2 regions of the Vreelandella sp. ssv genome follow, and region 2 is predicted to be linked to the other one. Evidence: predicted binding sites of a transcription regulator. Region 2 holds the regulator's gene; the other holds the start of a gene.

Region 1 (14,583 bases), 400 kb from region 2:
CGCCTTCCGTGCGCAGAACGTCCTCAACCTCGTCCCGATAGCGGCTTAGCAGGTGCTCCAAATTGATTCTTATACGGTGTACTTCCAACCCAAACGCCTGCCGTTGATCGGTGCGCTTCATAATGTCCAAAGGGTTTGTAGCCGCATCAATTAGGCTTTCCAGCGTGGAAAAGACTAATTTTTCTGCACTGTTTAAATTAGGAATAACGGAATAAATGAGTTCATGTAACGTGATCGATGTTTCATAACGGTGCATAGAACTGTGCATAAGGTAGCTCAACGTCTGGTTAAAGCGACAATACTGATAAATCGGCCCTGATCAGAAAAACTTAACCGGTAGGTACCACGCACGCCATCACGGCTTACCACTCGGCGAATCGCCTCGGCAGGAAATATTACCCAGCGGCCATCCACACTGCGGGTACGCACATTGGCAATGCGCCCTTCGTAATGGGCTAGACACTCGTCGTAATTGAGATTGATGTCCACATCAATGGTTGGCATAAAATTGATTTAGAGAGCAATGAGATAGATAGGCTCATGATAAACAGATTTATGACAAATAGACTCATGACAAAAACAATCATGGCAAATAAGTTGCGCGACGAAACGCATAGCACTTACTTGCACTGTCGGCATCGCTCGCTAATACTTAACGGTATCCCAACTCGTACTTCGTCGGTAGTGACCTATGGCCATTTCTTCCATTAGCACCGTTTCTCTCACTGCATGGGCAACTCCCGTGGTAAACGCTTCTCCGTCGCGCGTTGAGTCAGTGGCAAATAGCCGTGAGATTGAAGAAGACACGACGACGTCTAGCGATTCCCGCAGCGCCAGCACAAACGAAGAGAAAAGCAGCGAAACAGTTGGCCCGAAGCGGGCTGATGGCACCCCCATGGCGCCGGAAGAAATCCAGCAGTTAGAGCAGCTTAAGCAGACCGACCGTGAGGTACGTCAGCACGAGATGGCCCACCAAGTAGCGGGCGGTGCCTATACGGGCGGCGCCAGCTACGACTATGAAGAGGGTCCCGATGGCAAACGCTATGCAGTTGCCGGAGAGGTACCGATCGACTATGGCCCGGTGCCCAATGACCCCCAAGCCACTATCGAGAAAATGCAGACCGTTATCGCGGCGGCAATGGCCCCTGCGGATCCATCTCCCAAGGATCACCAAGTAGCCGCTCAAGCCCGCCAGTATTTACTTGAAGCCAAGCTAGAAGCGGCCATGCAGCGCAGTGAAATGCAGCAAGCCCGCAGTGCCGGTGCCGCTGATGCGTCCGTTACCACTGATGAGCCCGAAGCTGAAACGCAGGCTGCTTAACGCTTAACTATCTAAATGGCGAGTGAGCGCCACTCTTCCCGCGCTGGCCAATTCGCCAACCAAGCAGGAAGAACATCAGCGGGCATCGGGCGAGCAATGCCATAGCCCTGTGCTAACTCGCACCCCAATGCCATTAGCGCTTTAGCATGCTCAAGTGTCTCAACGCCTTCCGCTAGCATGGGCCGCTTAAAGCGATTAGCCATGTAAATGACGCTTTCCACAATCGCCATATCATCTTGATCACTAAGCATATCGCGCACGAAACTCTGATCAATTTTGATCAAGTTGACCGGTAGTTGACGCAGATGAGTTAACGACGAAAACCCGGTACCAAAGTCATCGATAGCAAAGCTTACGCCTAAGGCCTGACAACGCGACATATTCTGCAGCGCAGCCTGAACATCATGCATCGCGGCGCTCTCCAACACTTCAAGCTTCAGCATTGATGGCGGGACATCAGGATGACGTGCCAATAGTTCCGCTAAGCGCTGGCTAAAATTACTCACTAATAAATGCGTCGGGCTTATATTCACATTAATGGGTAGCGTGATGCCTTGGGCATGCCATTCCGCCAACTGGCAAAGCGCCCGCTCAATCACCCACTCACCCAACTTCACTTCTAACGGCGTGGTATCGATAATGGGCAAAAACTGGCCGGGCGCCAGCAATCCCTCATCAGGGTGCTGCCAACGAATGAGCGCTTCGAGGCCAACCACCTTGCCACTGCGCATATCGACCTGTGGCTGATAGTAAAGGCACAGCTCATTATGATTGAGCGCATCGATAAACCGCTGACGCTGCTCATGGCGAACCTGCAGCAAACGGTCATGGTTAGGATCAAACAGATGAAACGTATCGCGACCACGCTGTTTGGCGCGATACATCGCCTGGTTAGCGTGTCGCAACAAAACATCGCCTTGAACGTGGTCGTTAGGGTAGAGCGTTACCCCTAAACTGGCCGTCAAGTGAATACTCTGCCCGTCCACCATTAGCGGTTGGCGAATGGTGGATAACAATTTCTCAAAAAAATCATCGCCTATGCCGTGGTGGAGTAACAGCACAAACTCGTCGCCCCCCACCCGCGCCAAGACATCATCACCAAAGAGCAGATGGCTTATTCGCTGGGAAAACGCAGTAAGCAGCGCATCACCCACCGGCGAACCCAGCCGATCATTAATGTTTTTGAAGAAATCGATATCCAGCGAGCACACCGCCAATGGCAGTTGCTTTGCTTCTGCGTGCTGCATTGACTCCTGAATCAGTTGCGTCAGCAGTTGCAGGTTAGGAAGCCCCGTCAGGGCATCGAAATAGACTTCCCGATTGAGATGGCGTGCATGAGCGGGAATAGCCGAAAGGTCGGCGAGCACAATCACATGGTGGTCAATTTTACCATGCTCATCTCGCACGCGATTAATCGACATCATTCCAGGATAAAACTGGCCATCGTGGCTGCGATAGCTCACTTGGCTTTTACTGCGGTCCCGCAGCTGTAGCTCTTCGCGCATTAGCCGCGTCGTACGGCTATCATCCAGCGGCAAAATGCTAAACGCTTCAGGCGTTTTGCCTTGTACATCGCCCAGCGTAATCCCCGTTAACTCGCAAAAGGCAGGGTTCACTTCCACCACCCGATTTTCCGCATCGGTAATAATGATCGCCTCGTTGGCGTAACAAAATACAGACTCAGCGGGAGACGACGTATTGCTAACAAACGCTGCCGGCATCGATTTTGAAAGGGGTAGTACGGGTGTTGGCTGGGAGGACTGTTGAGACAAAGACTGTTCCTTCGATAAATTCAAGGATTCATACATACGTCTTTGCTCTCCTCGTCGTTGTTATTGATCCGTTGCTGTAGCGCACAGTACATTATCGGCCGTAAAGGAAATAACTTAAGGGGCGGGACTGGCGGCCCCTAGAAAGCGCGCCTGCCAATAGTCGATTTCTAACGGCACACTGACCACGGCCCGGCCATTACCAGGCGCATGAATCATCTGGCCATCGCCACGGTAAATACCCACATGGGTCGCTTTGCGGCGGTCGCCAAAGAACAACAAATCGCCAGGGCGTGGCGCCTCGACTTGGGGCAGTGCGCGAAACTGCTCGTCGGCGGTGCGCGGCACGGGAATACCCGCCGCACGATACGTCATCTCCACCAGACCGGAACAATCTAACCCCGCCGGCGTATTGCCGCCGAAACGATACGGCGTGCCTATGGCCTGCTGGGCATGGGAAAGAATCAGTGCGCGCTCCATAGAGAGTCCCGCACGATTGGGGGGTGCCTCGATAGGGGTAAGATCGCGGCTCGCACAGCCCGCCAATACCAGCATTACTAGGCAAGGAAACAACAGACGAGCCAAAAACATGGGGCAGCCGCTCCGATAAGCCAACGTGCCTTCATGATGGCGCAAAGCATGCCAGCCGCCAATAAATAGTTAACGGCCAATCCACTCCACAAAGGTCGTTTCACCCAGTAAATGGCGCTCATGGCGCACCCGGCTCATCGACGCATAGGGCAAATCCATCGCCAGCACCCGCGCAAGCGGTTGTTCAATCACTTGGCGCAATAGTCCATTGCAGACAAATAGGTGCGCCACGATTAGCACATGCTTTCCTGGCGGGCTGGCAATAAGTTGCTGCCACACCTCAGCGAGGCGCGCATCGAAAGTCTGGATGGTTTCACCGTCCGGCGGTGACACCGCTGTGGGGTCGTACCAAAAAGCACTCATTCGTTCGGTGCCCTCCTCAGCAAATACCTGAGCGTGAGTTTTACCCTCCCACTGCCCCAAATGCAGCTCGGCTAGGTCATCCTCCACCTGTACGGGCAAATCAAACTCTTCGCCCAGCCACAGCGCAAACTCCCGACAGCGCGTTAATGGTGAGGTGACAATCGCATCATAAGGCAGGTGGCCCTCAACCGTATGCCGCATCACGGCCTCCGTCACCTGCTGCCAGCCTGTCTCACTCAGCGGGTGATCGGTGGAGCCGCGCAGCATGCGCCCGCCTACCGGCTCACCGTGGCGTAACAAGTCAATGGTGGTGATCTCTGCACCTGGAAAACGCATACTCGACTCCTTGCCTGCGGGCGCCACTCTCGGCGTTAAATAATCGCGTGGCGCACGCGTGCGGAAATCCACTCCGACACCAGCACGGTAGCGAAAATCATAATGAAAATAACGCTGACCTGATCCCAGGCAAGGCTGTTGATCGAGGCATTTAACTGCAAACCAATACCGCCCGCCCCGACCAAACCCAAGACCGTCGATTCGCGGATATTAATATCCCAGCGGTAAACACTAATCCCGGCAAAGGCAGGCATGATTTGCGGTAACACGCCATAGTTCATCACCTGCATGCGACTCGCGCCGGTAGCGCTAATCGCCTCTACCGGCGTGGGGTGGATCTCTTCAATCGCCTCATAAAGCAGCTTGCCGACAAAACCGATCGAGCGCAGCGCGATGGCGATAATGCCCGCGAGTACGCCGGGGCCGAGAATCGTCACTAACAGCATCGCCCAGATCAGCGAGTTGATGGAGCGGGATGACACAATCACCACTAGTGCCACACTGCGCACCAGTGGGTGTGGCGTCGTATTTCGCGCGGCTAAAAACGCCACTGGAAATGCCATCATGACGCCGATCACGGTACCGAGCGTTGCTATATTCAGCGTGTCCCACATGGGCTTCCAGAGCACATTGGCATAGCTCCACTCCGGCGGCATCATGCGACTAATCAGGTCGGCGCCCTGGCGGCCAGCGTCTTCGACAAACACCCACATGGTGTTATCGGAAATCACCTTCCAGCAGAGCAGAAATAGGCTGACACCCGCCAACCACACCAGGTATTGCAGCCATTGGGCTCGGGTGGTGCGCCGCCGCCAAACCGGCAGACCCTGGCAGTTAGTAGATACGGGCATCGCGATTCTCCAAAAATAACAGGCCAGGGATGGCTAATAAGCGTTTACTGGGTCCAGCGGCGGACATGGCTTGAGCTGTATTCGCACAGCAGCACAATCGCGATGATGACCAACAGAATCGCGGCAGACGTATCGTACTCATAGCGGCTTAGCGAGGTGTTCAGCGTGGCGCCGATACCACCCGCCCCGACAATGCCAATCACCGCCGATTCGCGGAAATTGATATCCAGTCGATAAACCGAAAGCCCGATCAAACGCGGCATAACCTGCGGCTGAACCGCATGGTTCATGGTTTGCCACCAGCTTGCCCCGGTGGCCCGCACGGCTTCTACCTGACGCCAATCCAGGTCTTCAATATCTTCCGCCAACAGCTTGGCCATAAAGCCAATCGTCGCAAAAGCCAGGGTGATCATCCCCGCCAGCGGCCCAAAGCCGAACATGACCACAAACAGAATCGCGATGATGATCTCTTGAAAGGTGCGCGAAACGGCAATAATGCCGCGACACACAAAGTAGATCGGCAAGGGTGAGATATTGCGCGCCGCCCCTAGGCCCACAGGAATCGCCAACAAAACGCCCACTACCGTAGAGGTGAGCGTCATGGTCAAACTTTCCATCAGGCCCGCCACAATATCGCTCTGACGGCTAGCAAAATCGGGCTGCATAAAAGCACCCAGAAAATTAACCGCCCGCGCCGCGCCTTCCGATACCCGCGCCCAGTTAACGTCTACCGAGGAGAGCGCCAACACCACATAAACCACTGCGCCAATCGCCAACCCCCAGCGCAAGCGTGGGTTATGAATCAGCGGCAGGCGCCGCCAATGGCCCTGTCGAGCAGCCTGTTGGCGCACCAGCCCCTCTGGCTGCCCTTCTGTTAGCGGTGCGTCTGCCAATTCACTCATCGAGCGCGCCCCGCGGCCATCGCCGGTAGGCTAGGCGGGTAAGAAGACGCTTCTAAAGCATCGTCAGCCGTGTCGTCGTCCATCGGCTCAGGAGTCGTGTCCCAATCCTCTTCACCATAAATGGTTGTGAGCATTTCGCTGGTGAGTTCGCTAGGCAGACCGTCAAAGACAATTTTTCCAGCCCGCAGGCCAACAATTCGGTCGGCAAACTGCTGAGCCAACGCCACATCGTGAATATTGATGATCGCCGCCAAATCACGCTCCGCGCAAAGCTCGCGAATCAGACGCATGATTTGACGCGAGGTTTTCGGGTCGAGACTGGCGGTAGGTTCGTCAACTAAGAGTAGCTTGGGACTCTGCAGTAGCGCCCGGGCGATACCGACACGCTGGCGCTGACCACCGGAAAGGGCATCGGCGCGCTTATCGATAGCGTGAGGAAGCCCCACCCGCTCGAGTAGCCGAAAGGCTTCGACCACCGCTTCCTGGGGATAACGACGCAAAAAACTGCGCCAAAAACCGACATAACCGAGCTGACCTGAGAGCACGTTCTCCATCACGGTGAGTCTGTCTACCAGTGCATACTCCTGGAAAATCATCCCCATTGATCGCCGTGCGTGGCGAAGCTTATGGCCTGAGAGCCTGGTCAGCTCGGTGCCTTCCAGGCGGATGCTGCCCTGGGAGGGTTCAACCAACCGGTTTACACAGCGGATAAGCGTACTTTTACCCGCGCCGGACGGCCCAATCAGCGCCATCACCTGTCCTTTGGGCAGCGTGAGTTCAATATCCGTTAGCGCCCGATCCCCGGTGGGGTAGCGCTTGCCTACGCCGCTGAGTGTTAACATTTTTCCCACCTCGTCTGTATAGCGAAACGGCCAGAAAGGTTAGCCTTCCTGGCCGAGCAGTAGCGTCTACCCAATCGATCAGTCGCAGTCGTAAGTCACACCGTTAGCATCGGCAATGGTGCGAATAACCGACCAGTTTTCCTGATAGGTAATCGGAATAAACTGCGCTTCACCGGAGTTGGCAAATTCTGCTTCCAGCGGGGTGCCTGCCCAGTCATAGCTGAAGAACGCGTCCTGAATTTTTTCGGCAAGCTCAGGGTTCAGATTGTTCGCCAAACCGTAAGCGGTGGTCGGGAAGGTTTCTGAGGTGTAAATAATGTCGTAGTCACCCTCGCTGACGACGCCACGGGAAATCATTCGTTTGCCCACGGAATTAGCGATCGCTGCCGCGTCGTAATCTTCGTTGACCACGCCCAGGATGGAATTGTCGTGGGAGCCAGAAAAAGCGGTTTCAAAATCTTCGCCCGCTTCCATACCGTACTCGGAGCGCAGCAGGGCAGACGGTGCACGAAAACCGGAGTTGGAGGTCTCGGAAGTGAACGCAAGCTGGCGGCCCTGCAGGTCTTCAACAGACTCAATGCCGCTCCCCGGATAGGTGATGATCTCCATTTCATAACCAAAGCTGCCATCGTCTGCCGCCATCATGGCAAACGGACGGAAACCACCGCAGTTGACCGCAACCGGTACGCCACCGGTATTAAAACCGGCTACGTGCAAACGGCCTGCGCGCAGCGCTTCCTGCTGGGCGGCATTGGACTGCACGGGGAAGAACTGGACCTTTTTGCCGGTTGCTTCGCTTAAATGCTCCAGAAAGTCAGACCATACGTCAGCGTAAACCGCTGGGTCTTCCACCGGCGTGTAGGCAAACACTAGCGTTTCGGGATCGACCCACTGAGACTCATCGCTGGGTGCATCAGCGACCATATCGCCATCGTTATCGACATAACGCGATGAGAGATCCGCTGAGGCATTCACCGCAGCAAAAGCGAAAGCACTGGCAACGGCAGCGCTGATAAGAGTACGGGGAAGCGCATGAATTAAAGAGGATGTCTGCATGGGGCACCTAACGCGTTGTTAAAAGATAGCGACAATCCTGACCACTTCAGATGACAACGGCGCGGCATTTATATGACTGCTTGGTGACGTTTTGGCTAACGCAAAATGACATGGCTTTTTAATGATATGGTTCTTTAATGACATAGCGCTTTAGCGGCTCAAACAACTACCACGACGCTCTACAAACAGACTATTCCCAGGAATTTTTTTGGCTTGATGCTTCAATTCAGACAGCTCAGCGGCAATGTCCAGCGCTCTGCAGGTGGTGGTGTCAGAAATAGGTTTCACTGCGATTGATACACTAACGAAAGGGAAAAATGTCACGCTGTTTTGCCGGTTTTCGATCAGAATCCCACCTTGTAGACGGTCAGCCTCTTCATAGAAACCGGGCGCAAGCACTTCGAAAGAGCGTAAGATTTGGTCACAGACGCTCTCCCAATGGCCGAGCGGTAGTAGCATCATAAAATCATCACCGCCAATATGGCCGATAAAGCCACCGGCATTCTCCACCTGCGCCTGCAGCAGCCGTGAGAGTGAAATAATGATGTGGTCACCTCGCGCGTAGCCGTAGGCATCGTTAAAGGCTTTAAAGTTATCTAAGTCGACATAGGCGGCTGCAAAGCCTTGCTCGGCAGCCAAGTAAGCGGCCAGGGTTTCATTAATCAGGATATTCCCCGGCAGGCCAGTCAGCGGGTTGGCATGGCGCGCTTGGCGCACCTGAATAGCGGTTATCTCACGAAGCAGGTCAACAATATTGCCCATCCCAAGATAGTCACCGTTAGCATTAACGATGACGAAGTCCTCCTGTTCAATATCCCGGCTATCGGTCAATTGCTGGCTCAAAACCTCGAGCGGCGTATCGGCATCAGCCACCAGCATGCGTGCATCAGCCACATCCAACACGCGGCGCTTGGCATACAAAGCATGGCTGTAGGGGTTGGTAAACAGGGTCAAAAACGCATTGCGACGCACCACTGCTACGGGCTTACCATTCTCTAGCACCGCGACACAGCGCAAGCCGGGCTGTTGGCGAAACCGCTCGGAAATATCCGGCACTGCGCACTCTGTCGTGATGGCGTCGATAGCCCGCAAAATCGAGCGCGCAGTGCGCCCCGCGGGGCTTTTTAATTGGGTGGTCGCAGGCAACACCATATTGAGCTCTAAGGGCGGTTGCTGGCTGGGACGGGCAAAATAGAAACCTTGCAGCAGCGCGAGCCCGCGGTCGAGCTCCCATAGACAGAGATGCTCGGCGGCGGTTTCCACCCCTTCGGCGATAACTTGGCAATCCAGACTGCGGGCTACATCGAGAATCGAGCGAAGAAATTCTCGCTTTGCTGGGTCCTGGTCGATGCCGGAGATAAAGTGCCGGTCAAGTTTGACGAAATCGGGGCGCAGCTCTGACCAGTGGCGCAGGCTTGAGTGCCCCGCGCCAAGATCATCCAGCGCTACCTGAAAGCCCATCGTCCGGTAGTGATCCACCGCTTGGCGCATTAGCTCGTAATCATGAATGGGCACGTGTTCAGTGAGCTCAATCACTACCCGTTCCGGGGGCAAGCCACTGTCACGAATAAAACCAAGGGTTAAACCTTCGCGAAAATCACGCTCTACGATGGTTAACGGCATCACGTTAAGAAACAGCAGGCCAGGCAGCTCAAGTTCTGCAAAACGGTGAATCGCCAACCGTCGGCAGAGAATATCTAACTCCACCAGTTTGCCTGCCTGGGTGGCAACTTCAAACAGTCGTAACGGCGAGTGAAGCGGCGAGGTCTTAGGTCCACGAATCAGTGCTTCGTAACCATAAACGGCCTGTTGACTAGCATCCACAATGGGCTGAAAAAGAACATGCAACTCTTCTGTTGCAATGATCTTTTTCAGCCACTGCGATTCTTGTGCGGTCATTTGCCTGCTGCCCTATTCTGCCACCCCAATCAATGGTGGTGGTACCTATGGAATGCACCATCCCTGGAGGTGATTGATAGGCGGCAAGCGTGCGTCATTTTCGTGACGTTATCATGACAATCCACTGCTGAGTCAGGCAGTTAGCGCCCTGTCGCGTTCGAGAACGGGGCCGTTCAGGTAAGCGGCTTTTCAGCCGGGGGAAAAACCACCTCACTACCATCGACGTCAAGCTGGCGAATATCGATAGGGTGGCCCTTTTCGTCCAGTGTGACTAAGCCAATGCCGCTGGCATTCCAAAGCCGTTCACCGGCGCTGGCGCGATCAGGATCGCGAGGGTGCACGCTCAGCTTGCGTCGCTTGGTAAACCAATTGAGCGGCGACCACGGTGCATATAGCCATCGATTCAAGCGGTCAAAGGTATTCAGCAGGTTTTTCGGAAAGGTGTTTTTAACCCCGCTGGAGGTGATCTGCCACAGGTGCGGTGAACGCCGCTGATGGCGTACCACAATGTCGTAAACAAACGAGTAGTGCACATCCCCCGACAAAATCACGTAGTTGCCGGGCGTTTTGGAGTGCTGCCAAATCTGCAGCAGCGTATTGGCTGCGCCACGGTGGGCCATCCAATTTTCGGCATCGACCACCAGCGGTTTACCCATAAGGGTAAAAAGCTTTTGAATGCTCTCAATCAACTTGACGCCAAACATGGGTGCGGGAGAAATAATCACGGCGCTTTTGGCGCCCAGGAGCGCCTGCTGCATCTCCATGAGCGCCTCCCAATCCATCAACCCAGAGGGCCGGCTAGGGCTGCGTTCGCTGCGCCAGCGGCGGGTTCGAGTATCCAGTACGATTAAGGTGGGCGTGCCGGGAACCTGAAACTCCCAACCCTGAAAACGCAGCACCCGCTCAATGAAGCCATCTTGCTCAGCACATACCAGGGGTTGGCTGTCATCACGCAGGAGTGTTGAAGCGTGATGGACCAATGGATTTAGCTTATCTGGGTCGTTCCCCCACGCTTGGCAGAGCAAATAAGCGACTAAGGCATTGCCGATGATCCGTTTAGAGAACGGATGTCCATAGGCAGTGCGCTCCCAATCGGCCGTCAGGTTCCAGTCATCGGTCACATCGTGGTCATCGAAAATCATCAGGCTGGGCAAGTGTGCCATCAGCCTTGCACATTGGGGCAAGCCCGCCACAAAGGCGTCAATCACTGCCTGCTCTTGGCGATAGAGTTCGGCGTCTTTTTTATCTAAAGCGGGGGCATCGGGCGCAATCACTTGCCAGGGCACCGGCGACCACACCAAACAGTACATGGCGAGCATTTCGGCCAGCGTCATCAAGTGGTTCTGCGCATTGGCCGAGGTAAAAACCGGTTTTTTAACACCCCCGAAGAAGCGCTCGCGCAGCGCAGCATTGCTGGTCACATCCGGCAGCAACTCTGCTCGCCGGTAGTAGCTGTCAGGCGATTGATAGAGTGCTTGGCTATCGTCGACCGTGGCGCCTTCCAGCCGCTCGTCCACCAACCCCAGCCTTGCAATGAGCGCATGAACAGCGCGCAGCATCGGCCCTGCCACGTCGTCGGCGTATACCTGGTCGCCGGTCATCAGCAGCCAAGCGGGCCACTCGGTGGGCGCTGACTGCTGCTCAGCAAGCCAGCTATCAGCGCGCACCAGGCCATCGGCACTGTCGTGATGAGGCTTGCGGCAGGAGCCGTGCATCAGGCGGTGATGCCGTGACGCAATCACAAAGGCGGGGTAGGCAGCACCGTCATAACAGAGCCACGGCGCCCACTCGGGCAAAGCCCACCACTCGCCCTGCTGGGTTTCTACCTGCAGGTCGTACTCGATGCGCTCATCGCAGGGTAGCGGTGAATCAAGTTCAACATCAATTAGATAGATAAAAGCGTGCTGGCCGATGGGAATGCACTGGTAATGATGCGCCAAGCCTATCGATTCGGCATCACTCTGCCCAGGTCGCAGGATCAGCGTCATATTCAATGCCCGGGAAGCCACTACCCAGAGCACTAGTCGTGTGGTGCTGATGCGTCTTAGTAAGGGACCAACTAAAATATCGGGCAGCGTATGAGTGTCATTCATCCAATCAGTTATCCGTTATCCAGGTGCCACAACAGGCAGTTTCACAACCACCTCCAACCCGCCTGCCTTGGCGCGATCCAGATGCATTTGGCCGTTATACAAGGCGACAAGATCCGTCACAATGGCCAGCCCGAGGCCACTGCCAGAGCGCTGTTCATCTAGTCGTTTGCCCCGTTGAACCGCCTGCTGACACTCCGCTTCAGACATGCCAGGGCCATTATCACTAACGGTTAAGATCAACTGCTGACGGTCAACCTGCGCATGTAGCTGGACCTCGCTATGCGCCCAGCGCAATGCATTATCCATCAAGTTACCCACCAGCTCTTGGATATCTTGCTCATCCATGTGCACCCTGATTTCCTGTTCCAGGATTTGACGCAGCACAATACCACGCCGCTGGGCGAGCCTAGAGAGTCCGTTAAGCAGTGGTGCCAGGGTAGTGGGTAAATCAATAGGTGCAAAACGCACGCCTTCGCCCGCCGCTGAGGCCCGCGCCAGATGGTGGCGTACCGCGCTATCAACCCGCGCTAGTTCAACCTCCCAGGCACCACGTTTTGCTTCAGGTAACTGGCGCAACTGTAGGCGCATAACACTCAGGGGTGTTTTCAGCGCATGGGCGAGGTTACCCGCCGTATGGCGTCCGCGCTCGATTAAGCGTTGGTCGCGGGCTAACACCGCGTTCATTGAGGCGGCTAGCGTCGCTAACTCTTCCGGCAAATGGGTATCTAACTGTTCGCTGCGGCCCTGCTCTACGTCGTGGAGGTTAGCACGCATGCGGCGAAGTGGTGCCAACCCCCAACGGACTTGGAGTGCTAACACGCCGAGTAGCACTACGCCTAAGCCTATCAAACCACCCCACAGTAGATGCTGAAATTCACGGATATCTTCGGTGAGCACAACGTCCCGGGCGGCCACGCTGATATGCAGCGGCGCCTCTAGCGGGGCCAGATAGATATCCCGCTCCACCACGCGCAGCGATTGCTCACGAGGGCCGCTAATTGAGCGGGCGCTAAGGCTTTCATTTTCAACCACCGGCAGGCGCTGGTCCCATAACGAGCGTGAGGCCAGCGTGTGCTGCCCCTGATCAGTAATTTGCCAGTACCAGCCAGAGTAGACATTCTCGAAACGCGGGTCGCCCAGCGCTCGATCGTGGACCAACTGCTCGGCTAAACGGTCATACGTCACGCCTGCTATGATGACGTTAAGCGTGGCGGCCAAACGCTCATCAAAGGCCTGGGTGGCGGATGTACGGTAGTGGTGAGAGAGGAACGTGCCAGCAATGGGCAGCGCTAGCCCCACCATCACCAGCACGGCCAGCAATAGTCGCAGGCTGATGGAGCGCTTTGCCCACCGTCTTTGCCATTGATGACGCCACGCTGCCTTGGCGCTCATTCGGTCGCGGGCTCTTCTTCTAATAGCCGATAACCCTGGCCCCGTTGGGTGGCAATTCGCCAGCTGCCCAATTTACGACGCAGGCGGCTGACCTGGACATCAATCACGTTGGAGTCCGGTTCATGGTCGCGGTCGTAGACGTGCTCTGAAAGCTCGGTACGACTCACCACCCGCGGTGCCGCGTGCATTAAGTAACCAAGTAGCCGGGTTTCTTGCGCGGTTAAGCCGACCGGCCGCCCTGCCAACGTCACGTGCTGGGTGTGGGTGTCTAAACTGAGTTCGCCCACTTTCAACACGGGGTGGGCGTGACCATGACTGCGGCGCACAAGGGCACGCAGGCGAAATAACACTTCGGCTGGTTCAAACGGCTTAGTGACATAATCATCCGCGCCTGCGGTAAAACCCGCGGCTTTATCCGCCCACCGCTCACGAGCCGTTAGGATCAGTACAGGCAGATCTATGCCGTCTTCCCGCCACGCCGCCAACCAGCGTGTGCCGTCGCCATCGGGTAGCCCTACATCTAAAATCAGTGTGTCGTAAGCTTCAGTACGCACTAGAAAATCAGCGTCCTGACCGGTCGCCGCATGCTCCACCAGCCAGTCACCGTCGCGCAACGCTTGGCTCAGCTCACGCGCTAGCGCCTGGTCATCCTCTACCAGCAAACACTTCATTGGTTAACTACCCTTTTCGACAACGTCTTGGCAATCCAAAGCGTGATATCGCAGCGATACGGGGTGTGATGACACCTAACGGCGCATATCATTAATACGCACACCCTCAATAGACATCAGTTGGCCATTATGGCCATCAAATTCAAACTCAACGACTTGGCCCTGAGGGCCAAGCAGCTTGATTTCGTACTCTACATATCCCCCTTCACGCTCTACTTCAACCTCCAGCACCTCACCTATATAGTGAGCTTCCAGCCAGTCCAAAATAGTATCGAGCGGAACGACCTCGCCCCGGCTAACCTCGCCGTGCAATGACCCCCAATGCTGGTCACCCACTGCGCTACCCGCTAGCAACAGCACCAAGGCTAACCCAGTGACGTTGCGGCAAGGGACGCTGCGCAGTAGCGCTTTAAAGTGGCGTAGGATTTTACTCATAGCGTCAGCATGCCAAAGGCAACATGAACGTTAGATGAACAGCTTTGTCAGCTTAAGGAAAG
Region 2 (14,583 bases):
TACGCGGCCTAGGTCACTTTTGGCCCGCCACGCTAGAAGAGGTCACTCTTAGCTCAGGCGAGTCCTTTGCAGGCGAAGCCGTACGTGAAGTTGCGCTGCCCCAGCAGGCAGGCGATGAACGCCTCTACTTTACCGGCAACCAGGATATCGAGGGAGTACGCTGGCGCTGGGTAGCCGTTGACGACATTGTTGAACGCGCCCAACCCAATGACCTGATTCGCTTAGAGCGCAGCCCCTGGGGTGACTTTGTCGGCCGTTTGGTGGCCATTGAGCAGGATGGCCAGCGCTGGGAGGGGGAGGCAGCCTGGCAACGGTTAACCACTCTCTTGGCCCTCCCTGTCAGCCAACGTCAAGAGAGCCAACTACTGCTCGCGACGGCGAACGGCCAGACCCTGCGCCAACCGCTGGCCAATGTGCTTAGCGCTCAGGCACCCAATGCCATGGCCTGGTGGCAGAAAAGCCACGCGTGGGGTGATGCCGTTTGGCGGTTTCTCAGCGAAGGGCCACGAGCTGCCAATACCCACGGCGGCGTTTGGCCAGCGATTTTTGGTACGGTGCTGATGGTGATTTTAATGTCTGTGATCGTGACCCCATTTGGCGTACTGGCTGCCATTTATCTCAATGAGATCGCGCATCAGGGGCGATTGACACGCCTGGTACGCATTGGCGTGCGCAACCTGGCGGGCGTCCCCTCTATTGTGTATGGCGTCTTTGGTTTGGGGGTGTTTGTTTATGGTATCGGCGGCTCGCTGGATGAGTGGTTCTTCAGTGATACTCTGCCCTCGCCTACTTTTGGCACCGGCGGTCTTTTGTGGGCATCACTCACCCTTGCGCTGCTTACCTTGCCGGTGGTGATTGTGGCCACGGAAGAGGGTTTGGCACGCATTCCTGAGGCGCAGCGCGAAGGTGCCGTGGCGCTGGGTGCTACCCGCTTGGAGATGCTCACCCGCATTGTGCTGCCCATGGCGGCACCCGCCATGCTGACAGGGGTGATCTTAGCGGTCGCTCGCGCGGCCGGTGAAGTAGCACCACTAATGCTCGTAGGCGTTGCCAAACTGGCGCCACAAATGCCCATCGACGGTGAGTTTCCTTACCTACATTTAGAACGCAAGTTCATGCACCTTGGCTATCATTTATTTGATACCGCCTTTCACGGTGAAGATGTGCAGGCTGCCATACCGCTGGTTTACGCCACAGCGCTACTTTTAGTGTTGATTGTGCTGTTGCTTAATCTAACTGCCATATTTCTGCGTCATTATCTAAGGCGTCAACGAGGAAACGAATGCTAGCGTCATCACATTCAGCCAATACCTCTCAGGCACCAGTGACGCGCTTTTCGTCCGAGCACAGCTGCCTGAGTATCGATCACTTGAACCTCGCCTATGCGGGGAAAGAGGCGTTACGCGACTTAACCCTCAGTGTCCCGCGTCACCGCGTGACGGCTTTCATTGGCCCGTCGGGATGCGGTAAATCGACGTTGTTAAGAGCGATTAACAGGCTTCACGACCTCAATGAGACAGTGACCCATAGCGGCAAAATCACGCTGGAAGGGCAAGATATCCATGATCCACAAACCAATGTGACCGAGCTTCGGCGACGTGTCGGGATGGTGTTTCAAACCCCAAACCCCTTTCCTATGTCGATTTATGAAAACGTTGCCTTTGGCCTGCGTCTGCAGCAGCGTCTCCCAAAACGCAAAAGAGACGACATTATTGAGTGGGCATTAACCTCCGCCGCCCTCTGGGATGAAGTTAAAGACCGCCTGCATCGCTCCGCTTGGCAGCTTTCCGGTGGTCAGCAGCAGCGCTTAGTCATCGCCCGCACCTTAGCAGTTCAGCCCGACGTACTGCTGCTTGATGAACCCGCGTCAGCGCTAGACCCTATATCAACGCTTAAAATTGAGGAGTTGATACGTAACCTCAAGTCGAAGCTGACACTGGTACTGGTTACTCACAATATGCAACAGGCGGCGCGTGTATCGGACTACACCGCCTTTTTGCATCAAGGTGAGCTGGTTGAGTACGGGCCTACTGATCAGGTCTTTACCAACCCCCGTTTGCAACACACCGAAAACTACATCACCGGCCGCATTACCTAGGCCTTATCGACTAAAACGTCAGGAGTGCTCCATGGATATTACTAGCGACTCTCACAGCCAGCATATCTCTCGCCAGTTCAACCAGGAGCTGGAAGAGCTAAAAACCCACCTGATGGCCATGGGCGGTCTGGTAGAGAAGCAAGTGCAGGATGCCGTCTTTGCGCTTCTGGAAGGCGACACCCGCCTGGCTGAACAAGTGCGCGACAATGATCGTCAGGTCAACGATCTGCAGCTGCAAATTGACGACGAATGCACCCGGGTACTGGCACGGCGCCAGCCCGCAGCATCCGACCTACGCTTAGTTCTCGCCGTCATCCGCGCTACCTCTGACCTTGAGCGCATTGGTGATGAGGCCAGCAAAATTGCCCGAAACGCACTGCTACTAAGCGAAAATTCCAGCAATGTCCGTGGTTTAGTAGAGGTGCGCCACATCAGCGAGCATGTGCGTAAAATGCTCCGCGATGCGCTAACCGCCTTTGCCCGCTTTGATACCGACCTTGCCATGGCAGTGGTGCGTGAAGATGAACTGGTCGACGACGAGTACAGCAGCGCCATGCGCTCGTTAATGACCTTCATGATGGAAGACTCGCGCTGCATTACCTCAGTGCTCAGCATCATGTGGGTGCTGCGTGCACTGGAGAGGGTTGGCGACCACGCCGACAACCTTGCTGAGTACGTGGTCTATCTCGTTAAAGGGCTAGATATCCGCCATAGTGACACTGACACCCTGGATCCGCAGGTACTAAAAAAGTCTTGACCTGAAAGGGGTTTGCTCCTGCAATACGTCCAGGCCGCTATGCGGCCTGGACGTTTGAATCATAAGGAGCTCCCCCAACATGCTGGATGCTGTCACTGCGCTTAGCCGAGGTACACGCTGCGTGTATCAACCGGGCATGCGCCGCTACATTTTTCTACCCATTTTGGTTAACTTGATTGTCTACGTCAGCATGTTCAGCTTTGTGCTTAACCGCTTCGATGGCTGGTTGGCGCACTGGATGAACATGGTGCCAACCTGGCTTGATTGGTTATCGTGGCTTATCTGGCCTGTTTTTGTGGTCAGCTTGTTAGTGGTGGTGTTTTTTACCTTCACGCTGGTGACCAGCCTAATCGCAGCGCCGTTTTATGGTTTTTTGGCCGCTAAGGTCGAGACTCAATTGACTGGCCGTGAACCGGTTGATGACCGTAACCTTACTAAAACAGCCATTGATGCCATTGGTCGCGAGTTTGTTAAGCTCGCCTATATCCTGCCTCGGGCAGTCGCACTTTTTGTGATTAGCTGGATCCCAGGGCTGAATTTAGTGGCGCCACTATTATGGGCGCTCTTCTCAGCCTGGATCATGGCCATCACTTACCTAGACTACCCAATGGATAACAATAAGGTCTCGTTTGCCGATATGCGCCAACGACTCTCGAAACGCTGGTGGCAAAGCCTCAGTTTCGGAGGGTTAGTGACGCTTATCACCTGGATCCCACTGGCCAATCTCTTTCTTATTCCTGGCGCAGTAGCAGGGGCCGTACTCCTTTGGGATGACCACTATAGAGATGCATGTAATGGGGCGCGTGGCATCACGCCGCAGTAGGTGCTTATTAACTAGGCCACGCCACTTTGCTACCTTTACGTTTTAGCGGGTCTATCAATATCGTCTATCAATAACAAAGGAATAACGGCATGTTAAAACCAATGGCTTGGTTTAGTAGCGTACTCTTAATGGGCACTATGATGTCGGCGGCACTCGCCCATGACATCCAGACAGACGCCATGCGAATCGCACACCCCTTCGCGATTCCTACTCCCCCTAGTGCAACCAATGGCGCCGCCTACGTCGATATTACCGCCTTTTCAGCCCCCGTTACCCTTATTGGCGCAAGCAGCCCCATGAGCAGCAACGTGGAGCTTCACGATATGCATATGGATGGCGACATAATGCAGATGCGTCATGTAGACGAACTTCATATTGGGGCTGAAGACACCTACACCATGCGTCCTGGTGGTGGCTTCCACTTAATGCTGATCGGCCTAACCGACCCGTTAACAGAAGGTGATCGGTTTCCCATGACGCTTACCTTTGCCGAACACGGTGATGTGGAGATTGAAGTCTGGGTACAAAGCGCCCAGGAAGGCAGCGAAGCCGCGGATGGGCATCACCACCATTAACAGCCGTTTTGCTCTATATAAACCCAAAAACCCCGCTTAAGCGGGGTTTTTGAGTATTAACAGTGGCCATGTGACGCTTACTTACCAATCGGTGCTATCACCTTCATCACGGGTTAAATCATCAGGACTAATATTGGCACCTCGGTTTGCTCTCTCCCCTGAATCAGAAGCGCTGCTAGAGGGAGAAAAATCCAGACTATCGCCATCATCACGCGTCAAGTCGCGAGTAGCGGGTTGCTGAGTATCCCCGGACGAAGATTGTGGTTTATCGATGACGCCCTGCCCAGCTGAGCGATCTTTGTTCAACTCAATTGATGAGTTCGCCATAGCCAACGGGCTAGCGATTAAGCCAAAAGAAATACCTAGAATAGCGACTTTTTTGCTCATTTCTTTTAATAACATAACATTCTCCTCATTACTGCTGTGTACCGCTCATTAATAGTAAAGGCAACCAGGATGGCATTGCTTCATTGCGGCTATAGGTTTCACTCTAACTATACGCATTGGAGCTGCACACTGGATGCCAAAAAAATAAAAATATTTATAAATATTTACAAATCAAAAGCTTATTAAAAATAAATTGCGCACCAAAAAATCTTTAACAATCTTTTTTTGCCAAAAATAATTGTGCATTAACAACACATGTGGCGTTTTATCAACTCCTAGACCGTCGTCTGAAACATCGTATCCGGGCGGGCTGGTGGATCGCGATACAAGGAGAGAGCATCTAAAGAGGGAGTTTTGAAAGTCGCAAAAAATCAGACCCCGCCTAAGCGGGGTCTAAGGACACAATATCTGGACAATGACTAACGCTAGCTTCCTTTCCTTTTGAGGGGCTCCAACCTTGGATTTTAACCCTGACCAGCGCTCTGATTGTCGATTGATTCACTCCTTGAATCGATCTGCATCCCTATCGGTGTGACATGCATTTGCATGAATAGCTCACACTTCAATCGTAATATATTTCTACAAAATTGCAACTTTTTGTTACCAAACGTTTCCGTCGCCTACGTCATGCGTTAAATCTTTTGCGGTGTAGTCCGCTTGAACGCTAGTACGGCTAGATTCTGACTTGATAACATTAGGACGATCACCTTCGTCGTACATCAGATCGGATGGGCTGAAGTCAGCTTGCTCGTTCGTACGGTGTGACTGGGCTTGAATCGGCTCATCGTCAACGGTCAAATCTTGATTAGCTTCGATTGAAATGTTGGCAAATGCCAATGGGCTAGCTAGCAAACCAAGTGATAGGCCCAAGATGGCTGTTTTTTTAACAAGTACGTTAAACATAGTATTTACTCCGAATGACTGATTAATCCCGCTGAGTGAAGTAAGAAAAGCTTAGTGCTTGCTTCTTACCGCGGTTGCTTCACTGATTAGTTAGAGCATATACGATGCCAACCAGCGCAATATAAATTTAAAATGCGTTAAATCAGCAGCTTATACAATATAGGTTGCGCGCAATAATAAGCCACTAAAAACAAAAGCACGATAAACACATGCGCACAAATGGCACATGCGCAAAATTGTCTGTGCCTTTTTGACACACTGCGCAAATATTTAAGTTAGCGCGCAGCATTAAAGAAATTACCCAACCCTGTCTATACAATCCAAATTAGTAGGTGGTGTTAACGACGATTGGTAAGAAGTAGACAGAAATATGCACAAACAAATAGGTAGGTAGGTAGGTAGGTAGGTAGGTAGGTAGGTAGGTAGGTAGGTAGGTAGGTAGGTAGGTAGGTAGGTAGGTAGGTAGGTAGGTAGGTAGGTAGGTAGGTAGGTAGGTAGGTAGGTAGGTAGGTAGGTAGGTAGGTAGGTAGGTAGGTAGGTAGGTAGGTAGGTAGGTAGGTAGCAAATTGAAGTAGCTGGAATCTGTATAAAACAGACAGCAAAAATTAGGCCCCGCCAAAGCGGGGCCTGATATCTGAATAGGCTATAGGTAATAACTAACGTTAGCTTCCAGTCCTTGTGCGGGTCTCCAACCTTGGAATTTACCCTGACTAACGTTTTAATTTCCTATCGATTCATCCATGAATCAAACAGCATCCTTACTTTTACAACATCCCGTTGTTGACTTCATCATCCAATGAGGAAGTATTCCTAGATATCTTAAAATCTAAAAAAGATTAACTAGCGCTGTTTTCTTTAACAACTTCTTCGGGAGAGTTTTCGTCATCACTACCCGTATCCATTGATTCTGGATCTTCAACTGTATCTGGACCCTGAGTACCGTGATCGGTAGTCAAATCTTCTTTTTCATAATCATCAGATGCTGAATCTTGAGAATGGCTCTCCATCGGCTGCTCGTCTGCCGTGATACCCTGGTTCTCATCAATTGCAGAGTTTTCATCTGTTTGTGCAAACGCTAATGGGCTTGCCATCAGGCCAAGAGAAACACCTAAAATACCAGCTTTCTTGAGAAAATCCTTGGACATCATATTCCACCTCTGATCGCTGTTTAATACCGCTTGGTTAAGAAAGAAAGGCTTATTTTCAAGCCAGCATTTCCTGCGGTCATCTTTCCTATCTCATAACTTGCATTGGGTATGCCAGAAAGACTAAATAAAATATTAAAAACATAAAAATCAACAACTTAAATAAATACAATATATATTATATAGAGCTATTATAAGCGTTAGACAAGGTTAAATACTGTGTAAAAATGGCACATGAGCAAAGTTTTACCAATCTTGCATGCCAATATTGCACACCTCTACAAGAATTGTGCATCGAAGTTACTGACTGGGCGCTAGAAGGCGAGAGGCGGGAAATGAACAGCGGAATAGCGCGCCTTTACCGGGATGGGATTCAATCTGTAATTGCGCGTCATGGCGTAACAATACGTGCTTAACAATGGCTAAGCCTAAACCTGTGCCACCCGTAGTGGTACTGCGGCCTTTATCGACACGGTAAAAACGCTCGGTTAGCCGGGGAATATGAACGGGATCGATACCTTCACCATTGTCTTCCACATCAATACAGCCGCCGCCTGTCGCACTAGCTTTCCAGCGCAATGTGATGTGGCTACCTGCTGGCGTATAGCGAACGGCATTGAAAGCGAGGTTAGAAATGGCGCTACGAATCTCCTGCTCACTACCCAGCAGACGTGCATCGCTTTCGAGTGCGACAGTAATAGTATGCCGCTGATGCGACAACGCCAGCGCATCAGCACAGATGCTTTGCAGTAAAGGGCCCAGGGGCAACGGGTGATGGTCTTTACCGCCCTGATCGATTTCCAAGCGCGAGAGCAGCAGTAAATCGTTGACCAAGTTCTGCATTCGCTGTGTCTGCTCCTGCATTTGGTGAATACTTTTACCAAGTCGCGGGGGGAGCTGATCAGCGATATCGCTATAGGTTTCTAAATAACCGGAAAGTACCGTTAGAGGAGTGCGTAGCTCGTGGGAAACATTGGCGACAAAATCACGCCGCATCTGCTCAAGGCGATGCAAGCGGGTGATATCTCGTGCCATTACTAGCCGCTCATCGTCACCATAGAGGGTGATTTGATACTGCAAGATGCGGCGCTCATCAATGGGTGAGGTTAGCGTTAGAGGTTCACTATAGTTGCGCGCATTGAAGTAACTAATAAAACTTGGATCGCGCAGCAGATTGGTAATGTGTTGGCCCCGATCATGGGCAGTTTGTAACCCCAACATGGCGGTGGCGGCGCTATTCCACCACTCTAAATCACCGTGGCGATCAAGCATGACCACACTGTCGCGCATCGCTTCTGACGACTCTTGAATACGCGCTAAAGTAGAGCGCAGCCTGCTTTGCGTTATACGTTGGCTTTTCTGATAGCGGTATAAACGATCAAACAACTCGCCCCACATGCCACGAGCGGCAGGCGGCTCGTCGTGAGGGTGAAGAGTCAGCCACAAATAAAGTTCGCGTAGTTGCCGCAAATGATAAAACAGACATACCCCAAGCCCTGCCGCAAGCCCTAGCCCTGCTGAGCCCAATAACCAGCCCAGACAAGTTCCTAGCGTGGCCAACCACGCTAGTCGCCACAGTTCACGGCTCCATAGGCGCACATTTACACCCGTGCAGAGAAACGGTATCCGGTGCCCCGAACCGTTTGAATCAGATTTTGATGCACATCACCCAACGCTTTGCGCAAGCGACGAATATGCACATCGACCGTGCGCTCCTCGACATACACGTTGCCACCCCATACTTGGTCAAGCAGTTGGCTACGCGTGTAAGCGCGCTCTTGATGGGTCATAAAAAACTGCAGCAACCGATACTCTGTTGGACCCATTTCAAGCGCTTTGCCGTGAGCACTTACCCGGTGGCTTACCGGATCCAGCAGCAGGCCATTAATCTCAATCGGGTCCTCAACGCCACGTGGCGTCGCACGACGCAGCACCGCTTTTAGCCGTGCCACTAATTCTCGGGGAGAAAATGGCTTGGTGATATAGTCATCTGCACCGGCTTCAAGCCCTTGAATCTTATTATCCTCTTCGCCTTTAGCGGTCAGCATAATAATGGGCATTTCAGCCGTGGCTTCTTCGCGCTTTAAGCGCCTAGCTAGCTCAATACCGCTGGTGCCGGGCATCATCCAGTCAAGCAGCAATAAATCCGGTTGGTGGTCGACGACCATGGCATGAGCATCCTGGGCGTTATCTGCTTCGAGCACGCGATAGTCAGCCATTTCCAGCGCGACCGCGATCATTTCGCGAATCGACGACTCATCATCGACAATCAGAACGGTCTTGGCGGTCATACCAGAGCCTCACGGTGTTCAAAAAGAATTAGCTCGAAGAAAACTAGCTCAAAGAAAAACAATTCAATGACATGTCAGTGACGATAACACCATGACTTGATGACAATTACATGACAATGGCTTCTATTGACCCGCCACCGGCCACCAACTTAGCGCAATACCGGCAAAAATCAGTAAACCCGACCAATGATTATTGAGAAACGCCTGGAAGCAGGCATCTCGCTCACGGTGGTGAATCAACCGCTGTTGGTGGAGAAAAGTCGCTGCCATGGCGACAAGCCCCAACCAGAAAAATCCACCTAAACCGACTCGCCACCCAACCCATGCCAACAGCATCAGCGTGGACACCTGCAGCAAACCAATCATTAAGCGATCTGCCCTACCAAACAACACAGCCGTCGATTTAATACCAATTTTTATATCATCGTCGCGATCGACCATGGCGTACTGGGTATCGTAGGCCACCGTCCACAGCACATTTGCACCGAAAAGCAGCCACGCTTCCAGCGGCACATGGCCCAACACGGCGCCAAAAGCCATTGGGATCGCCCATGAGAATGCCGCCCCCAACACCACCTGTGGAAAGTGGGTATAGCGCTTCATAAAAGGGTAAATAATGGCCAGCAGCACACCGCCCAGCGAGAGTAAAACCGTAAACCAATTGGTCAGTAACACTAAAATAAATGCCGCGGCGACCAACCCAATAAACAGCAGTTGTGCCTCGGTTTCACTAATGCGGCCCGTCGCGAGCGGACGGCTTTTAGTGCGTTTCACATGGCCGTCGAAATGACGGTCTGCATAATCATTCACCACACATCCGGCTGCCCGCATGACATAAACGCCCGCAATAAAAATCAGCAGGGTATTTCGGCCTGGTACCCCTTCAGCGGCAAACCAAAGCGCCCAAAGCGTCGGCCACATCAACAGCCACGTGCCAATGGGTCGATTCAGGCGCATCAACTGTAAAAAATCTGCTACGCGAGACCATCCCTTCGGCCGCAACAGTGAACGATCCATGCTTACCTCACGAAAAATAAAACGCAGCTGTTAGCCTAGCGCGACGGCAAATCAAGTTCATCCGCCATCGCCCGCAAAAAATACTCTTGAACCAGTAACGATAACCCACCGTGCTTATAGCCCTGATGAAAAACTGAGCGCCGGCCCCAAGCGCAGCGACTGTCGATTCCATTTACACTAGCAAACTGAGGGGGGTGAGACGTAGCTTCGACCGGTCCACGCACTAAACCGGGTTGTCGAAATAGCCAGCTACCCAGCGAGCGCTCACCTAATCCTTCCAAACGCTGGCCCTTTAACTGCGTAAGCGGAGCAACTGACCGCGCCACCACCCACGGTGTTTCATCTAAGCACAGCGCGACTTCACGCAGCCATGCGTAACGCTTGGCGCCAATACCAAGTAGCTGAGCCTCATCAGGTCGAGGCCAGCCGACCCCCTGGCGTAACAGTCGAACCCGAAACTGTTTCTCATCACCCGCGGCAATTAAGCGAGCGGTTAATGAGTCGGTAGAGGCAACCCACTGCCACCAGGGAGGGCTCATGGCAGGCCGTGCAGCAGCAACGGGACGCCAGCGCGAAAAGAGGGGAGTTTGCCGAAAAGCTGCAGGCGTCACCAAGTTCTCCAGGGCAATAAACGGGCCGGCTAGTGTAACATGCGGCATTAACAGGCTTTTGTTTCAGCGACTTTTTGGTGTCTGCATGCCCACATCACAACCAGAGCTCTCTTCGTCCCACGCTGCGCTGGTCATTATTGGTACTGGTATGGCTGGGATTGGCCTTGCCCGCGCCTTGCGCCGCTTAGGCGACCAACGCTCAATGACGCTAGTGACTGCAGACAGCGGCGATGACTACAGCAAACCTCTTCTATCTACTGGTTTTGCCAAAGCTCTGCCGCCCGATAAATTAGCACAGCGGAGTGCCACAGAGCTTGGCAATGAATTGAAAGCCCGAGTGGTTATCCACACCCCAGTTCGCGCACTGGATGTGGATAACCGCTCAATCCTTCTTGAAGAAGACCAAGTGCTTAGCTACGACACGCTAGTATTAGCCACTGGCGCTGCACCACGGCTGCCCTTCAGCATTGACTCTAGCGTGGCCTCGCGCTGCTTTACTATCAATGACTTAGACGACTACCGTCGCTTTCATCAAGCATTAGGCCACGACCCTGCACGGGTGGCAATTGTGGGCGCCGGGCTAGTGGGGTGCGAATTTGCGAATGACCTGCATGCCGGGGGTCATCACGTCAGCGTCATTGCCCCCGAAGGAACCCTGCTGCCTCGGTTGCTGCCGCCCCCCTTAGGAAATGCTCTAGGCAATGCCTTTAGCGAAGCAGGTATCCGTCTTTACCTTGGTCGATCGATTGAGTCCATAGCACTCCGCCATGATGAAAACACCATTCTACAGCTGGATAACGGCGACATCGTCAGCACTGACATCGTACTAATGGCAACCGGCCTAGCCCCCCGCTCGACACTTGCCGAAGCTGCAGGTCTCAGCGTTTCGCCTCGCGGCATAGAGGTGGATCGCCAACTGCGTACGTCCCACCCTGATATTTACGCCTTAGGTGATGTGGCCTGCGTTGACGGGGTCAACGCCATGTATGTACAACCGCTGCAAGCGAGCGCCAAGGCGCTGGCAGCTACACTTACGGGCACCCCAACGCCCGTCAGGTTTGGCGCTTGGCCTGTCACCGTTAAAACACCTCTGCTGCCAGTCGTCGCCTACCCGCCAACCACCCCACCTGAAAGGTGGCGAATTGAAGGCGAAGGGGGTGATATCAGTGCGTTAGCTGAAAATAAAGACGGACGTTTGATTGGTTTTGCGTTGACAGGGGGCTGCGTGAGAAGGAAAGTGGAGCTTTCCAGAGCAGCACCTACGCTGCTAGGCTGATTTTCGTCGCGTTCACGACTAGGCTAGAAAAGCTAACCTATTGTTGGTGACGCACCTAACAACATGCATTTGCTTTACGTTCGATTCTTTATTAAAAGTTCGATTGTTTACTAAAGGGAGATTCCTTATGCGCAAACCTGAACTCGCTGCTGCTATCGCTGAAAGTGCCGACCTGTCCAAAGATAAAGCAGGCCAGGTCCTGAATGTTATTCTGGATGAAATCACTAATAGCGTTGCTAAAGGCGAAGATGTCGCTCTGATCGGCTTTGGTACTTTTACGGTGCGTGAGCGCGCAGCGCGTACCGGCAAAAACCCGCAAACCGGCGCTCCGCTGCAGATTCCGGCCAGCAAAAATGTTGCCTTTAAGCCAGGCAAAGGACTTAAGGACGCCGTTTCCTAATGAAGCTCAAGCTGACGCTGTGGCTGCTGGGCGTACTGCTCAAACGCGCCCTGCGCCGCAAACCGCGCTTTCGTGAACAGCTAGAGCGTATGCGCGGTCTGGACTGGGGAATTGCCACGGAAGATTTAAGCATTGCTCGCTACTACCGCATGACGCCGAAAGGCATCAGCACTGGTAAAGGGCTGCCCGTGGACTTGGACCTTGAGCTACGTTTCCGTGATCAGGATACCGCCTTAAAAGTGCTCAAAAAGCCAACCCAGCAGGCCTTTCTTGACGGCATGATGAGTGGCAATGTGCGCTTAGTAGGCGACTCCGCCGATATGAATAAGCTGCAGAAACTGCTCAAGTATCTGTAGCGCTTCTTGATTGGCATTAGGGTAACAATTCAGGCTAAACATATTTAGACCAAGAAAAAGCAGGGGTATAACAGCTATCGATGGACATCCCTCATCAACGCTTAGTGTACTTCCGCGTTACCCTTGAGTCTGGCTCGGTTCGGCGTGCTGCAGCGCGCTTGGATATCGCTCCCTCGGCAGTCAGTCGGCAGATCGTGTTGCTGGAAGAAGCCTTGGGAGCGACGCTCATGGAGCGTCAGCGTGATGGCATTTCACCGACCCCGGTCGGTGAAATGCTGCTTGAATACTGCGAACGTCGTGGGGCCCTTGATGAAGGTTTTATTGCCTCTCTTGAGTCCTACCAGCGCATGGAAACCGGCAGAATATCCCTTACGGTAGGAGAAGGTTTCGTCAGCGACTTAGTCGCCTCCCCGCTGCATGAATTTATCCAGCTTTATGCGGGTATCCAACTCGACATCCATACCGCGGGTACCTCGGGCATAATTAACGCCATTGTCGGCGATCACAGTCATATCGGTTTGATGTTCCATGAGCGTACCCATCCTCAGCTGCGCTTTTGGTCATCTACTCCTCAGCCACTCATGGCTATTCTGCCGCCCAACCACCCTTTGACCAGCCAAACGGCACCGATCACGCTGACTCAGCTTAGCGATCAGCCAATGGCCATGTGGGACACCACCCATGGCGTGCGTCAAATGGTCGACCAAGCATTTCAGCAGTCACGCATAGTCCCGCGCATGGCAATGAATACCAATTCAATGGTGGTATTAGCACAGTATGTGCGCAGCGGCATGGGCATCACCCTGCTGCCTGCCTTTGCTGTCGCACACGATTTGGAAGCTGGTACGCTAGTGGCGCGCCCGGTTGATAATCCGCTGTTCCAGCGCTCCCAGGCCCACATGGTCACGCGGGTAGGCAGGCAACAGCCAAAAGCGAGCATTCTGCTGTTACGCCATTTACAGCGTTGGATGCAGGCCTTTCGCGATGTGGCGAATTAGCGTGCTGATGCGGGCAAACCAACAACCGTGACGCCTGCAGCAACGCTCTTAGTCACAATAGCGCCAGCCCCTATTCGAGCGCCCTCACCAACCTCAATATTGCCGAGCACAACGGCGTTTGCACCCAAAAAAGCATTCCGCCTAATTTTGGGGTGACGATCACCATCAAGCTTACCCGTTCCCCCTAATGTGACGCCCTGAAAAAGGGTGACACCATCTTCCACGACGGCGGTTTCGCCAATCACAATGCCAGCTCCATGGTCGATAAAGATATCTTTGCCAATACGCGCCGCAGGATGAATATCCACGCTGAATGTACAGCTACAGCGAAACTGGAGATAGCTCGCCATACTTTTCCTAGCGGTTGTCCACCAGACATGACTGACGCGATGACACTGCAGTGCTCGATAACCGGAAAAAAAGAGCAGCGGTGTAAAAGGCTCTGGGATGGCAGCGTCTTCTTGTAGTAACACCCGCAAATCACCCAGTGCGGACTCAACGATCAGCGGATATTCTGCAAGCACAGCGCGTATCTCTGCCAGCGCGGTTGCATACGGAATATGGGGTGAGGAGAGCGTCTCAGCGATCACAACGGCAAGTGCCGACGCAAAATCGCTATGATCAAGCACAGCATGGCGGTAAAAATCCGCTAATAGCGGCTGCGACCGGGAGGCTTCAAGAGCGGCTGACTGAATCGCCTGCCAGAGTGCACTATGGTCACTCATTGCGTGAATGCCTGTACCTGAAGTCGTGGTCATGATGGGTATTCTCACACGCTGGTTTGAGAAAAACGTAGCACTGTGCCGCCCAGTACCTCCGGCGGTATATCGGCCTCATAAGCGTTCAGTGGCAAAAAAGGTAGCGTATGCGCCTGCCAGTGACGCATCGCCACGGCAATATCTTCACAGGCCATTGTCAGCGCCACCGCCCTGGAGGGCACCGACGG

The links. Region 2 encodes PhoB, which activates phosphate uptake and scavenging genes when phosphate is short. Its sites were predicted from a motif close to TGTCATANNNNTGTCANA; they were not measured.
Region 1: phnD (phosphate/phosphite/phosphonate ABC transporter substrate-binding protein) is a predicted target of PhoB. The motif match lies at 8,103-8,120, and genes of this name have one in related genera.

Annotation. Positions count from the first base shown of each region.
Region 1 is NZ_CM182545.1:285,579-300,161, reverse strand. It holds gene AC5TBW_RS01430 (hypothetical protein) at 1-268, opposite strand, end outside; gene AC5TBW_RS01425 (DUF2835 family protein) at 277-504, opposite strand; gene AC5TBW_RS01420 (putative metalloprotease CJM1_0395 family protein) at 692-1,321, shown strand; gene AC5TBW_RS01415 (putative bifunctional diguanylate cyclase/phosphodiesterase) at 1,333-3,129, opposite strand; gene AC5TBW_RS01410 (C40 family peptidase) at 3,208-3,681, opposite strand; gene AC5TBW_RS01405 (histidine phosphatase family protein) at 3,751-4,380, opposite strand; gene phnE (phosphonate ABC transporter, permease protein PhnE) at 4,416-5,231, opposite strand; gene phnE (phosphonate ABC transporter, permease protein PhnE) at 5,276-6,133, opposite strand; gene phnC (phosphonate ABC transporter ATP-binding protein) at 6,130-6,975, opposite strand; gene phnD (phosphate/phosphite/phosphonate ABC transporter substrate-binding protein) at 7,054-8,031, opposite strand; gene AC5TBW_RS01380 (bifunctional diguanylate cyclase/phosphodiesterase) at 8,182-9,930, opposite strand; gene AC5TBW_RS01375 (metallophosphoesterase family protein) at 10,104-12,023, opposite strand; gene AC5TBW_RS01370 (sensor histidine kinase) at 12,039-13,415, opposite strand; gene AC5TBW_RS01365 (response regulator transcription factor) at 13,412-14,086, opposite strand; gene AC5TBW_RS01360 (PepSY domain-containing protein) at 14,162-14,521, opposite strand.
Region 2 is NZ_CM182545.1:4,173,219-4,187,801, forward strand. It holds gene pstA (phosphate ABC transporter permease PstA) at 1-1,289, shown strand, start outside; gene pstB (phosphate ABC transporter ATP-binding protein PstB) at 1,283-2,098, shown strand; gene phoU (phosphate signaling complex protein PhoU) at 2,130-2,855, shown strand; gene cysZ (sulfate transporter CysZ) at 2,935-3,678, shown strand; gene AC5TBW_RS19145 (copper chaperone PCu(A)C) at 3,768-4,253, shown strand; gene AC5TBW_RS19150 (hypothetical protein) at 4,335-4,655, opposite strand; gene AC5TBW_RS19155 (hypothetical protein) at 5,241-5,543, opposite strand; gene AC5TBW_RS19160 (hypothetical protein) at 5,869-6,162, opposite strand; gene AC5TBW_RS19165 (hypothetical protein) at 6,380-6,688, opposite strand; gene phoR (phosphate regulon sensor histidine kinase PhoR) at 6,989-8,287, opposite strand; gene phoB (phosphate regulon transcriptional regulator PhoB) at 8,290-8,979, opposite strand; gene ubiA (4-hydroxybenzoate octaprenyltransferase) at 9,103-9,996, opposite strand; gene AC5TBW_RS19185 (chorismate--pyruvate lyase family protein) at 10,032-10,655, opposite strand; gene AC5TBW_RS19190 (NAD(P)/FAD-dependent oxidoreductase) at 10,693-11,883, shown strand; gene AC5TBW_RS19195 (HU family DNA-binding protein) at 12,011-12,283, shown strand; gene AC5TBW_RS19200 (hypothetical protein) at 12,283-12,639, shown strand; gene AC5TBW_RS19205 (LysR family transcriptional regulator) at 12,720-13,637, shown strand; gene epsC (serine O-acetyltransferase EpsC) at 13,634-14,395, opposite strand; gene AC5TBW_RS19215 (VOC family protein) at 14,407-14,583, opposite strand, start outside.